Linked DNA regions of Robiginitalea biformata HTCC2501. The main gene of each other region encodes a partner of the protein of the gene in region 2 in a complex. Links are inferred from orthologs where the notes say so. Each region holds a gene or a part of one and is shown on either strand. Other genes may lie near its edges.

Region 1 (7,578 bases), 2.5 Mb from region 2 along the record:
AATCTCCTCTGCCGAGGGTACCCGTTCGTGGGCCTGCTCCAAAAATGCAAACGTCTTGTTGATCTTGTTGATCGACCCGATTTTGTTCAGGGGGAGGCGAACAATCCGCGACTGCTCCGCCAGTGCCTGCAGGATGGATTGCCGGATCCACCAAACGGCATATGATATAAATTTAAACCCCCGGGTTTCGTCAAAGCGCTGGGCTGCCTTGATCAGCCCCAGGTTGCCCTCGTTGATCAGGTCGGGGAGGGTCAGGCCCTGGTTCTGGTACTGTTTGGCTACCGAAACGACAAAACGGAGGTTCGCCTTGGTGAGTTTTTCCAAAGCTGCCTGGTCGCCCGCTTTAATGCGCTGGGCCAGTTCCACTTCCTCATCGGCGGTAATCAGGTCTACTTTTCCGATCTCCTGGAGGTATTTGTCCAGGGAAGCGGTTTCGCGATTGGTAACCTGCTTGGTAATCTTTAGTTGTCTCATGTATCGATCCTTATCCTATATAAATAGTGCCTACTGCATTAGTTATACGTATAAATTGTGCAAATGTTACACAGGGGTTACAAAAAGTTGATTTTTTGGTTAAAACGCATAAAAAAACCCCTGTTGCCAGGGGTTTTACGTTTAAATAGACGTTTGGGGATCAATCGCGGCGCCGATTTCCGCCCCGGCGATCTCCGCCCCGTCGGTCTCCACCGCCGCGGCGATCTCCGCCACCACGGCGATCTCCGCCACGGCCGCCATCCCGACGCGAGGGACGTTCCTCCCAGCCTTCCGGCTTGGGCAGGAGCGCCCGGCGTGAAACGCGTTCCTTACGGGTACGCGGGTCGATGCCCATGTATTTGACGTCAAAGACGTCGCCCATGCTCAACACATCCTCTACATTTTCCGTGCGTTCCCACGCGAGTTCGGAAACGTGCAGCAGGATTTCGTTGCCCGGGGCGTCGAGGTATTCCACCACGGCCCCAAAATCGAGCATTTTAATCACTTTTACCTCATACACGCTGCCTTCTTCGGGCGTAAACATGATGGAATCGATCTTGGCCAAAACCTTGTCGATACCCCCCTGGTCGGTCCCGAGGATTTCAACAATCCCTTCGCCGGTTGCCGGGTCTTCGTTGATCACGATGGTAGTGCCGGTTTCTTTCTGCAATTCCTGGATCACTTCGCCACCTTTGCCAATGACCGCCCCGATATACTCGTTCGGGATGATGCGGGTCACCATTTTCGGCGCATGCGGCTTCACGTCTTCGGCAGGGGCAGCAATGGTATCTGTCAGCTTGGACAGGATATGCAGCCGTCCGTCCCGGGCCTGTTTCAGCGCCTTGATCAGGATTTCATAGGAAAGCCCCTTGATTTTGATGTCCATCTGGCAGGCGGTGATGCCGTCGGCCGTCCCGGTCACTTTAAAATCCATGTCGCCCAGGTGGTCTTCGTCCCCGAGGATGTCGGACAATACGGCATATTTACCGGACTCCGGATCGGAAATCAGCCCCATGGCGATCCCGGATACCGGTTTGCGGAGTTTTACCCCGGCATCCATCAGGGCCATGGTTCCGGCGCAAACCGTTGCCATGGATGAGGATCCGTTGCTTTCCAGCACTTCCGATACCACCCGTACGGTATAGGGGCAATCTTCCGGTACCTGGCGGGACAGGGCCCGTTGTGCCAGGTTTCCGTGGCCGATCTCACGACGGGACGTCCCGCGGATCGGGCGGGCTTCCCCTGTGGAGAACGGAGGGAAGTTGTAGTGCAGGTAGAATCGTTCTTCCCCTTCAAAGGAAGGCATGTCGATAATGTTTGCCTCGCGGGAAGTCCCCAGGGTTACCGTGGCCAGGGCCTGGGTTTCCCCCCGGGTGAAGATCGCGGAGCCGTGGGTAGAAGGCAGGTAGTCCACCTCGCACCAGATGGGCCGGATCTCGTCGGTCTTGCGGCCGTCGAGCCGGATCTGCTCGTCCAGGGTCAGGTTGCGGACGGCCTCCTTCTCTACCTTGTAGTAGTATTTCTTGATCAGGTCGCCCAATTCTTCCTGCTCCTCCTCGCTGAAGGCAGCCAGGACCTCTTCCTTGAGTTCGCTGAACGCGGCGCTGCGTTCCTGCTTGGCCGAACCGGCCTTGGCAATGGCGTAGGCCTTGTCGTAAGCGATATCGCGGATTTTCTTCTCAACTGCTTCGTTCTCCTCCTCGATTTCGTATTCGCGTACTTCCTTGCGGCCTGCCTTGTCGGCCAGCCGGTTTTGCGCGGCGATCTGAACTTTTACGGCTTCGTGGGCAAACTTGATCGCCTCGGTCATGTCCTCCTCCGAGATTTCGTCCATTTCCCCCTCTACCATCATAACGGAATCTTCGGAAGCCCCGACAATCATGTCGATATCCGAGGACTCGAGTTGGGTCCGGGTGGGGTTGATGATGAATTCGCCATCCACGCGGCCCACCCGTACTTCGGAGATGGGGCATTCAAACGGAAAGTCCGAAAGCTGGATAGCAGCCGAGGCGGCCAGGCCGGCCATGGCATCCGGCATGACGTCGTCGTCGTGGGACATCAGCTGGATCATCACCTGGGTTTCGCAGTGATAATTTTTAGGAAAGAGCGGGCGCAGTACGCGGTCTACCAGCCGCATGACCAGGATTTCCCCGGTACTGGGACGCGCTTCGCGCTTGAAGAATCCGCCCGGGTACCGCCCGGACGCGTGAAATTTTTCGCGGTAATCTACCGTCAGGGGCAGAAAATCCAAATCGCTGGCCTTGTAGTTGGATACAACCGTACAAAGCAGCATACAGTTCCCGGACCGTACCACAACCGACCCGTGGGCCTGCTTGGCAAGTTTTCCGGTTTCGATAGAGATCTCCCTACCGTCTCCGAGGTCGATGACCTCCTGAAAAGCTTCTGGAATCATAAAATGGAATTAGCCTCCCGAGCTACCGGGAGAATGTTAAACAATGGTCTGCGGTGTTGTGTTGTGCAGGTCGACCAATGAAAAACCGGAAGTGAGCTTTTTATGTTGCCCTGCAAAGGCAGGGACTTCGGGGTGGCGGGCAAGCCGCCGGTAAACAAACAGGGGAGCCCGACGGGCTCCCCTGCAATAAGTTATTTACGAATATTCAGTTCCTTGATCAGGCTCCGATATTTCTCAATATCCTTTTTCTTCAGATAGTCCAGCAGGCTGCGGCGTTTACCCACCAGGCGAACCAGGGAACGCTCGGTGTTGTAGTCTTTCTGGTTCTTCTTCAGGTGCCCGGTCAGGTGGTTGATCCGTTCCGTGAACAGCGCAATCTGGCCCTCGGTGGAGCCGGTGTTGCTGTCCGATCCGCCGAATTTCTTAAAGATTTCGGCTTTTTTCTCTTTGGTTAAATACATGCCAATATTGTTGTAAATGATTTTTATGTATCCGATTGATTTTCAATCAGGCCGCAAAGATAGGAATAATTTCAGGATTTCTATCCGGGCGGTCCCGGGAAATTTTATGTCCCAATGGCTTCCCGCTTATTCTTCCGGCACTTCTTCCACGCGTACCGGCTGGTTGAGTACCAGGTCCAGGTAGAGGTTGATTTTCTTTTTCAGTTCCCGGCGATGGACGATAAAATCCAAAAAGCCGTGTTCCAATACGAATTCTGCCGTCTGAAAACCTTCGGGCAGTTCCTTGCCGGTGGCCTCCTTGACCACCCGCGGACCTGCAAATCCGATCAGCGCCCCGGGTTCGGCAATATTGATATCCCCAAGCATCGCATAGGATGCGGTTGTCCCGCCAGTGGTGGGGTCCGTGCATAGTGAGATATACGGCAATCCGGCTTCGGCCAGCTGAGCCAGTTTGGCACTGGTCTTGGCCAGTTGCATCAGGGACAGGGCCGCTTCCATCATCCGGGCCCCGCCGGATTTGGAGATCATTACAAAGGGCACTTTTTTCTCGATAGCCTTATCGATAGCCCGGGCAATTTTTTCGCCGACCACGCTCCCCATGGATCCGCCAATAAAGCTGAAATCCATACAGGCGATTACCAGGTCCCGGCCCATGGACTTGCCGTAGGCCGTGCGGACGGCATCCTTGAGCCCGGTTTTCTTTTCGGCCTCCTTGAGCCGGTCCTTGTATTTCTTGGTATCCTCGAATTTCAACGGGTCCTTGGAGGAAAGCCCGGCATCCATTTCGGTGAATTTGTTGTCGTCAAAAAGTATCTGGAAATACTCCTTGCTGCCGATGCGCACATGGTAGTCGTCCTCCGGGCTGACGTAGTGGTTCTTCGCCAGTTCCTCGGATTCGACAATTTTCCCTGTGGGCGATTTGTACCAAAGGCCCCTGGGGGTGTCCTTCTTTTCCTCAGTGGCGGTTTGTATTCCTTTTTCTTTTCTCTTGAACCAGGATGACATAATGTGCTATTTCAATTCCACGTATCGGGGCATGCCCGAAGGATGCCCGCGCAATTCCGATGCAGGCCTGCCTAGAGCGTGCCCACGTTGTTCAGGTCCTCGAAGGCCTTCTTGAGCCGGGCGACAAAGGTTTTTTCCCCTTCCCGCAGCCAGACCCGGGGGTCGTAGTATTTTTTGTTGGGCGAATCGGCGCCTTCCGGGTTGCCGATCTGCGCCTGGAGGTAGCCCTCCTTTTCTTTCATATAATCGCGTACGCCGGTCATGAAGGCGTACTGCAAGTCCGTGTCGATGTTCATTTTGATCACCCCGTACCCGATGGCCTCGCGGATTTCCTCCAGGGTGGAACCCGAGCCGCCGTGAAAGACAAAATCGATGTGGTTATGGCCCACCTTGTATTTTTCGCTGATGAATTCCTGGGAATTCTTGAGGATTTTCGGGGTCAGTTTCACATTTCCCGGCTTGTAAACCCCGTGTACATTTCCGAAAGCGGCAGCTACTGTAAAGCGATGGCTTACCTTGGAGAGCTCTTCATAGGCGTAGGCCACTTCCTCGGGCTGGGTGTAGAGCTTGGAGTCGTCCACGTCCGTATTGTCGACGCCGTCTTCCTCCCCTCCGGTGATGCCGAGTTCGATTTCCAGGGTCATGTTCATCTTGCTCATGCGGGCCAGGTAGTCCTTGCAAAGGGCGATGTTTTCTTCGATGGGTTCCTCCGACAGGTCGATCATGTGCGAGCTGAACAGGGATTTGCCCGTGGCGTTGAAATGCGCCTCGCTCGCGTCGAGCAGGCCGTCGATCCACGGCAAAAGTTTCTTGGCACAGTGGTCTGTGTGGAGGATTACCGTTGCCCCGTAGGCTTCGGCCAGTTCGTGCACGTGCCGGGCTCCGGCAATGGCCCCCTTGATGGCGGCGCGCTGCCCTTCGTTGGACAGGCCTTTCCCCGCGTTGAACTGGGCACCCCCGTTTGAAAACTGCAGGATAACCGGTGCCTTGAGTTCAGCAGCTGTTTCCAGGACTGCATTGATGGTATCCGAGCCGATGACGTTTACGGCTGGCAGGGCAAAGCCTTTGGACTTTGCATAGCTGAATATTTCCTGTACTTCTTCACCAGTGGCAACGCCCGGCTTGATGGAATGCGGCATGTTTTGCGTTTTTTGGGTTGGTAGTTCGCTGCGACAAAAGTAATAATAATACCCGTTAAAACGGATAATTTATTCCGATCTGCAGTACGGAGTTGGCAAAATTGTAGTCCCGGAACCATCTTTTTCCAACGGGTTCGGCCGGGTTGTAGGTCTTGAAGCCCAGGTCTGCCCGGAAGACGAAATAGGTAAAGTCGTACCGGAGGCCAAAGCCCGTCCCGAGGGCGAGTTCCTCCAGGGAGGAGAACCCGTTGAAGGTGGCGGCTGGGTCGTCTTCGCTGTCCCAGACATTCCAGATGTTCCCCACATCGCTGAACAGGGCCGCTTTCAGGTCGCCGACCAGGGGGAAACGGTATTCCAGGTTCATCGCCAGTTTAAAATTCGCATCGTTGAAGTCGTTCAGGTTGCTGGTACTCCCCGGTCCGAGGGAATACGGGAACCAGGCCCGGTTGTCGTTGGACCCCCCGCCGAAGTACGATCGGACAAACGGGATGTCGTCAGAATTCCCGTATGGGACCGCCAGGCCAATGAAGGTGCGGAAGGCGAGAACGTCGGTGGCATTGAGTTCCCAGTGCCGGATAAAATCGAACTCCCCTTTCAGGTACTGGGAAAAAGGCACGCCGAATACGAGCTTTTTGCCCGAGTCGTTTTCGTTAAAGGGAACAATATTGGTAAAGACCGCCAGCAGGTTGCCGGCCCCTTCCAATTTCCAGCGGATCTGGTAAAAGCTATTGTCGTTGATCCCGGTCTTGGAGTTTTTCGTGTAGGTGTAGTTGGAGGTGAAAATCAGGTTGTTTTCCGTAAGGCGCTGCCGGCGTTCCTCTACCCGGAAGACATCTGCGTAGTCCTGCGAATCCGTGGGCGCCAGCCCCTGGTTGATGATGGCGTCCGTAAACCCGGTAGTCCCTTCCGGGATGGTCAGATTCGGCGGGTCCTCGGGGGTGTCCCCGGGTTCGTAGAACCCGGCCAGGTCCGGGTTGTTCAAATACTCCGGGTCGCTCGCCACATCGTTCAGGCGGCCGTAGGAGCTCTGGTAGACATTGAAAAAACGGTCCGGGTTGACGTTGCGGACAAACTGGATGTTCAGCAATTCAATCAGGTGTTTTTTGAAGTCGGTAGAGGACCAGCTGTAACCCAATACGGCATTGAGGGTCTGCTTGTCCAGGCCGATATTCTTCTGGAAACTGGTACCTACGGTCATCCGGGTTTTGGGCAGCATGTAGTACGGGATGATATTGCCCCCGTCTACCAGCGGGAACCAGATTCGCGGAAAAATCAGGTTGATGTCCCCGCCGATTTCCGAAAAGAAATCCTCTCCCTGGGTATCATCGCTCAGCAGCCCGAACGTGCCCCTTGCAGACAGGCTCAGGGTTTCGGCCCCCCCGAAAACATTCCGGGTAATCAGGGAGGCTCCCAGGCCAAAGCCCAGGCGCTGGATGTTGGAATGGGTCACGTCAAAATCCACTGCCAGGGAATTCCGGGGACGCGCACTCAGGTAGACGTTTGCATCCAGTCGGTCCCCCGGGGCTTCGATCAGTTCGATATTCGGGTACCGGAAGGTGTTCAGGTTGCTGATTTGCCGGTAGGTCCTGAGCCGGTCGATGTCCCGGTAGACGCTGTCCTGATCCAGGAAGATCGCATCGGCCAGGACTTTGGGTTTGTAGCGCAGCCGACCGTCAAAATGGATGATGTAGTTGTCGTACCGGACGGTATCCGCTTTCTGTGTGCCGTCCTGGAACCGGTGGTCCGGGTAAATGTGGATATTTCCCATGCGGCGGACCCGGTAGGCTTCGTCCGTCACAGCACTGTCGCCCCGTCGGCGCAGGTTGTCGATGTTGAGCTCCACATGCATCTGCTGGTCATCCCGGCTGAGGGTGTCGCGGAGGATGTCGTAGGTAATGGAACTCTCCTGGAAATTCCAGACCCCGGAATTCCGGAACAGCGTGGTGAGGCGTTCCCGCTCCTGGGTAAAATTGCCCAGGTCAAATACATCTCCTTCGCGCACCAGGGAAGCGTCCCGGTTGAGGGCGTAGATGGAGTCGATGGCCGGGGAGGCGATCCGCCGGCTCAGGGAGTCCACAAGGTAGGG
Region 2 (7,641 bases):
TATCCCGGAAACCGAAAATGTCCTGAGCCCGAATACCGGGGGCGGTTACTTCTTTGCCGAATACATGGTGGACGCGATTTCCAAGGTCCTGCAATACGACTACCAGGGCAACCTGGTGCGCGAAGTGCCCCTGCCGGGGGTGGGCAGTGCCAGCGGCTTTGGCGGCAAAAAAGAAGAAAAAGAGTTTTACTTCTACTTTACCAACTACAACACCCCGGGATCCTCCTATAAGTACAACGTGGAAACCGGGGAATACGAGCTTTACTGGAAGCCGGACATCGATTTTAACCCGGACGACTACGTCTCCAACCAGGTGTTCTACGAGTCGGCCGACGGCACGCGGATCCCGATGATCATCACCCACAAAAAAGGCCTGGAAAAAAACGGGGACAACCCCACCATCCTCTACGGGTATGGCGGGTTTAACGTCAGCCTTACCCCGGGCTTCAGCACCTCGAATGCGGTCTGGCTGGAACAGGGCGGCATCTATGCGGTCCCGAATATCCGGGGGGGAGGCGAATACGGGAAAAAATGGCACGACGCGGGGACCAAGACAAGCAAGCAAAACGTGTTTGACGATTTTATCGCTGCGGCCGAATACCTGATTGCGGAAGGGTACACCTCCGCAGGCAAACTGGCCATCCGGGGCGGCTCCAACGGGGGGCTGCTCGTGGGGGCGGTCATGACCCAGCGTCCGGACCTCATGCAGGTGGCCCTGCCGGCCGTCGGGGTTTTGGATATGCTGCGCTACCACACCTTTACCGCCGGGGCCGGATGGTCCTATGACTACGGGACCTCGGAGGAGAGCGAGGAGATGTTCGAGTACCTGAAGGGATACTCGCCCCTGCACAACATCCGGGAGGGGGTCGCCTACCCGGCTACCCTGGTGACCACCGCAGACCACGACGACCGGGTAGTGCCCGCCCACAGCTTCAAATTCGCCGCCACGCTCCAGGAAAAACACGCTGGCGAAAGCCCGGTGCTGATCCGCATTGAGACGAATGCGGGCCACGGGGCCGGCACACCCATCAGCAAGACCATTGAACAGTACGCGGATATTTTCGGGTTTACCTTCTACAATATGGGGTACGAAGAGCTGCCCAACCAGGCCGCACTGAAAGATTTCAAGGAATAACGATCAATAAAATACCTGAAAATCCGTTTCTTAAGAAGCGGATTTTTTTTGTTTATGCTTACAGTTGAATCTCTAAGTTTTGCCTATGAGTCGGAGGCCGTCCTGGAGGACATCGGGTTCCAGCTGGGCCGGGGTGAACTCATGGCGGTCATGGGCGAAAGCGGTTGCGGGAAAAGCACCCTGCTCAAGCTCATATACGGGGAACTCCCCTTTGAGCAGGGAAGCATCCGGTGGAAGGACCACGCCATCAAGGGTCCGGCCTACCAGCTGTTGCCGGGTGCGCCTTTTATGAAGTACCTGGCCCAGGACTTCGACCTGATGCCCTTTATCAGCGTGGAGGAAAACATCGCCAAATTCCTGTCGGTACACTACCCGGAGGAAACGGCCCGCCGGACGGAGGAACTCCTGGAAACCATGGAGCTCACTGCCTACCGCGGCAAACAGGTGCGATACCTCAGCGGGGGCCAGCAGCAACGCGTGGCCCTGGCCCGGGTATTGGCCCAAAAGCCGGAACTGTTATTGCTGGACGAGCCCTTTGGCCACATCGATCATTTTCGGCGGAACAAACTCCGCCGCAACCTGTTTGAATACCTGAAGCGGGAGGAGATCAGCTGCCTGTGCGCCACCCACGACCACAACGACGTGTTGCCCTTTGCCGACCGGGTGATGGTGCTGCGGGACCGGGAGATCCTGGACCTGCGCCCCACCCGGGAAATCTTTGAACAACCCGCCCGCCTCTATACGGCCTATCTGCTGGGCGAAGCCAACCTGATCCCTATCAATATCCTGAAATCCTACGCTTCCACCACCCGGAACATCATCGTCTATGCCCACGAGCTGCGCGTATCGCAAAAGTCCGGCCTGGAGGTCTCTGTGGAACACTCCTACTACATGGGCGGCTACTACCGGGTATATGGACGAATGGAAGGCGAAAAAGGGGTGTATTTCAATTCGGAAAAAGCCCTGGAGGCAGGGGAGAACATTTTCCTGAATGTTTCCCTGGAGACCATCAACAAGCGGTTGCCGATCTGATTCGTCAGGTCGTGGCCAGGGCCGCCAGGTCGGCGCCTACCTGACTGCCGATGGCAACCCCCATACCCCCGAGGCGGACCCCGCAAAATACGTGGGGGGACAGTTTTTGGACGATGGGCTTCTTACGGGAGCCCACGCCCATGATCCCGCTCCACCGGTGCGCTACCCGGACGGCCTGCCCGGGAAGGATAACCCTGTGCAACAGGTCTTCCAGGGCTTGCTGTATGCCGGGGGTCTGACCGAGGTCCGTGGTGGTTTCCCCGGGTTTGTCCAAATGGCGGCCGCCACCCAGGAGTACGCGGTCGCCGACGTTTCGGAAGTAGAAATAGCCCCGGTCCAGGTGGAAGCTCCCGCGGAGGGCCAGCCCGGGTACGGGTTCAGTGATAAGTACCTGGCCCCGTGCAGGCTGCAGGTCCAGTCCGGTTTGCAGCCCGGCAAACCCGTTAGTCGCCAGCAGCAGGTTCGCCGCCTCAAATTCGAATGCGGAAGTCCGGATGCCTACCTGGTCCCCCAGGTCTTCAAACCCGGTTACCTCCACCCCGTTGAGCAGGCAGATGTCCGCCTCCCGGGCTTTGCCCAGCAGGGCCTGCATCATCCGGCCCGTATGGAGTTGTCCTTCCAACGGGTTGCAGACGGCGTCGGGCTGGATGCCGGCCATCCCGAATTCCCCCGGCCGGATTTCAAAGGCCGGCCGGCCGAAAACCGGTTGCAGCATCCGGTTGATTCGATCCATGGCCTCCAGGGCGTGCTCCTGCACCTCTTTATCCGCTTCCCGGAAAACCTCGTAGCCTCCGTACTGCCGGAAATCTATGGCCTGGTCGCCCAGCCGTTGGCGCAGCATCCGGATGCCCGTGAACCGGTTGGAAACCAGAGAGACAATTTCATCTTCCGTATGGGACTGCAAATCGTCCAGGATCTCGGTTAGGCTGCCAAAACAGGCAAAACCCGCATTGCGGGTGCTGGCTCCGGCGGGCAGGATGCCCCGTTCCAGAATGAGGATTTTGGCCCCGGGATGGCTTTTTCGAAGTTCCAGGGCACAACTCAGGCCGGTTATGCCGCTGCCCACCACGCAAAAATCCACGTCGGTAAGCCAGGATTCAATTTCCCAGTAGCTCGGGCTCATAGCGCGGTTCTTGCCGGTTTACGGGGCCGTGGATGGCTCCGTCAGTCGTCCTCGGAGGGCTCGGGTTGCATCTCGAAGTCCTCCATGAATTTGGTGGTGTAGTTCCCGGCCAGGTAATCCGGATGGTCCATAAGCTGGCGGTGGAACGGGATGGTCGTCTTGATGCCTTCGATTACGAATTCATCCAGGGCGCGCTTCATCTTGTTGATGGCCTCTTCCCGCGTCTGGGCCGTGGTGATCAGCTTGGCGATCATCGAATCGTAGTTGGGCGGAATGGTGTACCCGCTGTACACGTGGGTGTCCAGCCGGACACCGTGCCCGCCGGGCGTATGCAGCGTCGTGATCTTGCCCGGAGATGGACGAAACCCGTTGTAGGGGTCCTCCGCATTGATCCGGCATTCGATGGAGTGCAAGTTCGGGGTGTAATTTTTACCGGATATCGGCACGCCCCCTGCCACGAGGATCTGTTCGCGAATCAGGTCGTAATCGATAACCTGCTCGGTGATCGGGTGTTCAACCTGGATCCGCGTATTCATCTCCATAAAATAGAAGTTGCGGTGTTTGTCTACCAGGAATTCCACGGTCCCCGCCCCTTCGTATTTGATAAACTCGGCTGCGCGGACGGCTGCCTTCCCCATGGCATCCCGGAGTTTATCCGTCATAAAGGGAGAAGGGGTCTCCTCGGTGAGCTTCTGGTGGCGTCGCTGGATGGAGCAGTCCCGCTCGGAGAGGTGGCAGGCCTTGCCATACTGGTCGCCAACTACCTGGATCTCAATATGCCGGGGCTCCTCAATGAGCTTTTCCATATACATCCCCCCGTTGCCGAAGGCCGCTTCCGCTTCCTTGACGGCGCTCTCAAATTGTTTTACGAGCTCCTCCTCTTTCCAGATGGCACGCATACCCTTTCCGCCGCCGCCGGCAGTAGCCTTGATCATAACCGGATATCCCATTTTCTTGGCCACCTTCAGCGCGTGGTTCGCATCCTTCAGGAGGCCGTCGGAGCCGGGGATGGTAGGCACCCCAGCCTCTTTCATCGTCTGCTTGGCAGATGCCTTGTCGCCCATACGGTCGATCTGGTCGCCCGTCGCACCGATGAATTTGATCTCGTGTTCGGCGCAAATCCTGGAAAACTTGGAGTTCTCGGACAAAAAGCCGTAGCCCGGATGGATTGCGTCCGCGTTGGTGATTTCCGCAGCCGCAATGATGTTCGGGATTTTCAGGTAGGACTGGTTACTCGGAGCCGGACCGATACAAACGGCTTCATCTGCAAACCGGACATGGAGGCTTTCCTCGTCGGCCTTGGAGTACACCGCGACCGTCTTGATACCCATCTCCTTGCAGGTGCGGATGATGCGCAGGGCAATCTCTCCGCGGTTGGCGATCAGAATCTTTTTAAACATAGTGCGCTTGTTGTCTGTTAGTTAATGCGAAACCCCGGTCTAAGACGGGTCGATCAGGAACAAGGGCTGGTCGAATTCTACCGGGGAGGAGTCGTCTACCAGTACTTTGACGACCTTTCCGGATACTTCCGATTCAATATCGTTGAAGAGCTTCATGGCCTCGATCACGCAAAGTACGTCGCCCTTGGAAATGCTGTCCCCGACTTCCACAAACGGGGGTTTGTCCGGGGAAGGTTTCCGGTAAAATGTCCCGATAATCGGCGACTTGATGGTGATGTACTTGGAATCGTCCCCTTCTTTCTTGGCATCTGCCTCTCCGGACGCGGCGGCCGGGGCCGGGGCGGGTGCTGCAGGCGGAGCCTGTTGCGGCATGGCAGGAGCCGCCATGGGAATTTGTTGCACATAAGTGGGTTCCCCATCCTTGTCGGATCCGGTGCGGATCGTGATCTTGATCTCATCCGTTTCGAGCTTCACTTCGCTGGCTCCGGATTTGGCCACGAACTTGATCAGACTTTGAATTTCTTTGATATCCATGGATTTCGGTTTAGTATAGTGTTCGGTTTTATGAATCGTAAGCCCAGGTCAGGTAGATGGCTCCCCACGTAAACCCTCCCCCAAACGCTGCAAATATAAGACTGTCGCCCTTTTTGAGCTGCTTTTCGTAATCGCTGAGCAGCAGCGGCAGCGTGGCAGACGTGGTATTTCCGTAGCGTTCGATGTTCATCATCACCTTTTCGGCCTCCAGGCCCATCCGGTGCGCCGTGGCATCGATAATGCGCTTATTGGCCTGGTGCGGCACCAGCCAGTCCACGTCCTCATGGGTGAGGTCGTTGCGTTCCATAACGAGTGCCGATACCTCAGCCATGTTGGAGACGGCAAACTTAAAGACCGACTTCCCGTCCTGGCGGACAAAGTGCTTTTTTTCGCGAACCGTTTCCTCCGTGGGGGGCATCAAGGAACCGCCCGCCTCGATCTTGAGGAACTGCCGTCCCTTACCGTCACTGCGAAGGTATTCGTCCTGCAAACCGAGCCCGTCTGAATTTGGCTCAAACAACACGGCACCTGCGCCGTCCCCGAAGATAATACATGTTGTCCGGTCTTCGTAATCGATGATCGAAGACATCTTGTCCGCTCCGATGAGCAGCACTTTCTTATAGCGCCCTGATTCGATATAGCGGGCTGCCGTGGACATGCCGTACAAAAAATTCGAACAGGCCGCCTGCAGGTCGTATGCAAAGGCGTTGACAGCCCCGATCTCCGAGGCCACATACACGGCCGTAGAGGCCACCGGCATATCCGGGGTGGCCGTTCCCACAATGACCATGTCGATCTCAGCCGGGTCGAGCCCCCGTTTCTCAATCAGGTCCTGGGCAGCCTTGATGGCCAAAAAGGAAGTCCCTTTATCCGGATCTTTGAGAATCCGGCGTTCCTTGATACCCGTTCGGGTGGTGATCCATTCGTCATTCGTATCCACCAGGGTCTCCAGGATGGCATTGGTCAATCGGTATTCGGGAACATAGGCCCCCACAGCGGTAATCGCTGCCGTAATACTGCTCATGTAGTGCTGTTTTATCGCAAGGAACCCAAAAACGGTTCAAAATCGTTGAAAATTAAGGATTATTTGGAACTTTCTTCCAATAATCCGCCTTTTTCGGGCTTCTGCCGGGCATAAAAAAACTCCCACCTGGAAAAGTGAGAGTGTCTGTACGGTTTGCGCTTTGGTTATACGGCTCCTTCTTCGGTCTTGTCTACCAGGACCTGGCCGCGGTAATAAAGCTTGCCTTCGTGCCAGTGGGCCCGGTGGTACAGGTGAACCTCTCCGGTTGTCGGATCCTTGGCCAGCGTCGGGTTGGTGGCTTTGTAGTGCGTACGCCGCTTATCCCTTCTGGTCTTGGAGATCTTTCTCTTAGGATGTGCCATGCTGTTATTTTTTGTCCGTTAATAAATTTCGTAATGCATCCCACCTGGGATCCGTATCGTCCTTTTGTTCGTTGTTTTCTTTTGGCTGCAATTCCTCGAGCTTGCGCAGTACTTCCGAGTCCAGGGTGCCGTCTGCCACCCCGGGGTGAATCCGTTTGGACGGCACGGCGAGCGCCAGCATTTCAAAAACGTACTGGGCGATATTGAACTGGTGCTCCCCGTGGGGCAGTACCAGGATCTCATCGTCCTCGTCGTTGAAAGCCTCCCCGAATTTCACAACCAGTTTCAGGTTGCCCGCCACCGGCTGGTCGAACGGTTCATTGGTGATGTCGCAATTGACGTGCACCGAACCGGTTGCCTGCATGGTGAGCTCCATCATGGTGCTCATCTTTTCGAGGACAGCGACGACCGCTATATCGGAAGCGTTGAATTCGTCGTAGTCAAAAGAATCAAAGAACGTATTGTCAATTTGATACTCAAAATGATGCTTCCCCTGCTTCAGACCCGAAAAAGGAATGTCGAATTCCTTGTTCTTCATCGTTCTCTCCATTCAATTAGGGCGTGCAAAGATATCCTTTTTTTGCGAAAACCCAATTATTCGATAAACTATTTCTGGCCCTCACGGCCCTTGCCAGAGCGCTTTAGTTTCTGCTTCTGAAGCGGGTTGCTGGTAAGCCGGTCGTACTCCCTCCGGTTGCGGAAAATACGAATCCCGGTGAAAACGGCTTCCGCAAAAGACGAGGGGTCGGCCTTGCCTTTGCCGGCAATGTCATAGGCGGTGCCGTGGTCCGGGGAGGTGCGCACCCGGGACAGGCCCGCGGTAAAGTTCACCCCTTTCCCGAAAGCGAGCGTTTTAAACGGGATGAGGCCCTGGTCGTGGTAACAGGCCAGGATACCGTCAAATTCCCGGTAATTGTCCGAGGCGAAAAACGTGTCGGCGGCATAGGGGCCGAAGACGAGGTGCTTCCCGTCGGTGAGTTTCCTCAGTGCGGGCTTGAGCACTTCTTCGTCCTCCCGGCCAATCACTCCCT

Evidence for each region.
Region 1: the proteins of accB (region 2) and accD are in contact, whole or in part, in a solved structure (PDB 8UXZ), measured with the Escherichia coli proteins. The link is inferred for Robiginitalea biformata HTCC2501 from one-to-one orthologs.

What each region holds. Positions count from the first base shown.
Region 1 is NC_013222.1:3,402,654-3,410,231, reverse strand. What follows is about bases 2,415-5,150. They hold accD (acetyl-CoA carboxylase, carboxyltransferase subunit beta), read right to left. Parts: upstream 4,354-5,150; coding sequence 3,475-4,353; downstream 2,415-3,474. Other genes in these bases: fbaA (class II fructose-bisphosphate aldolase), read right to left, coding at 4,425-5,150; rpsO (30S ribosomal protein S15), read right to left, coding at 3,079-3,348; RB2501_RS15100 (polyribonucleotide nucleotidyltransferase), read right to left, coding at 2,415-2,887. Outside these bases: RB2501_RS15105 (sigma-70 family RNA polymerase sigma factor), read right to left, coding at 1-474; more of RB2501_RS15100, read right to left, coding at 635-2,414; more of fbaA, read right to left, coding at 5,151-5,492; translocation and assembly module lipoprotein TamL, read right to left, coding at 5,548-7,578.
Region 2 is NC_013222.1:890,853-898,493, reverse strand. Bases 3,478-6,276 are described here. They hold accB (acetyl-CoA carboxylase biotin carboxyl carrier protein), read right to left. Parts: upstream 5,225-6,276; coding sequence 4,730-5,224; downstream 3,478-4,729. Other genes in these bases: RB2501_RS03960 (beta-ketoacyl-ACP synthase III), read right to left, coding at 5,253-6,248; accC (acetyl-CoA carboxylase biotin carboxylase subunit), read right to left, coding at 3,478-4,690. Outside these bases: RB2501_RS03985 (prolyl oligopeptidase family serine peptidase), read left to right, coding at 1-1,135; RB2501_RS03980 (ABC transporter ATP-binding protein), read left to right, coding at 1,190-2,167; RB2501_RS03975 (NAD(P)/FAD-dependent oxidoreductase), read right to left, coding at 2,172-3,290; more of accC, read right to left, coding at 3,332-3,477; rpmF (50S ribosomal protein L32), read right to left, coding at 6,413-6,610; RB2501_RS03950 (YceD family protein), read right to left, coding at 6,615-7,148; 4-hydroxythreonine-4-phosphate dehydrogenase PdxA, read right to left, coding at 7,217-7,641. UniProt on the Escherichia coli protein: This protein is a component of the acetyl coenzyme A carboxylase complex; first, biotin carboxylase catalyzes the carboxylation of the carrier protein and then the transcarboxylase transfers the carboxyl group to form malonyl-CoA.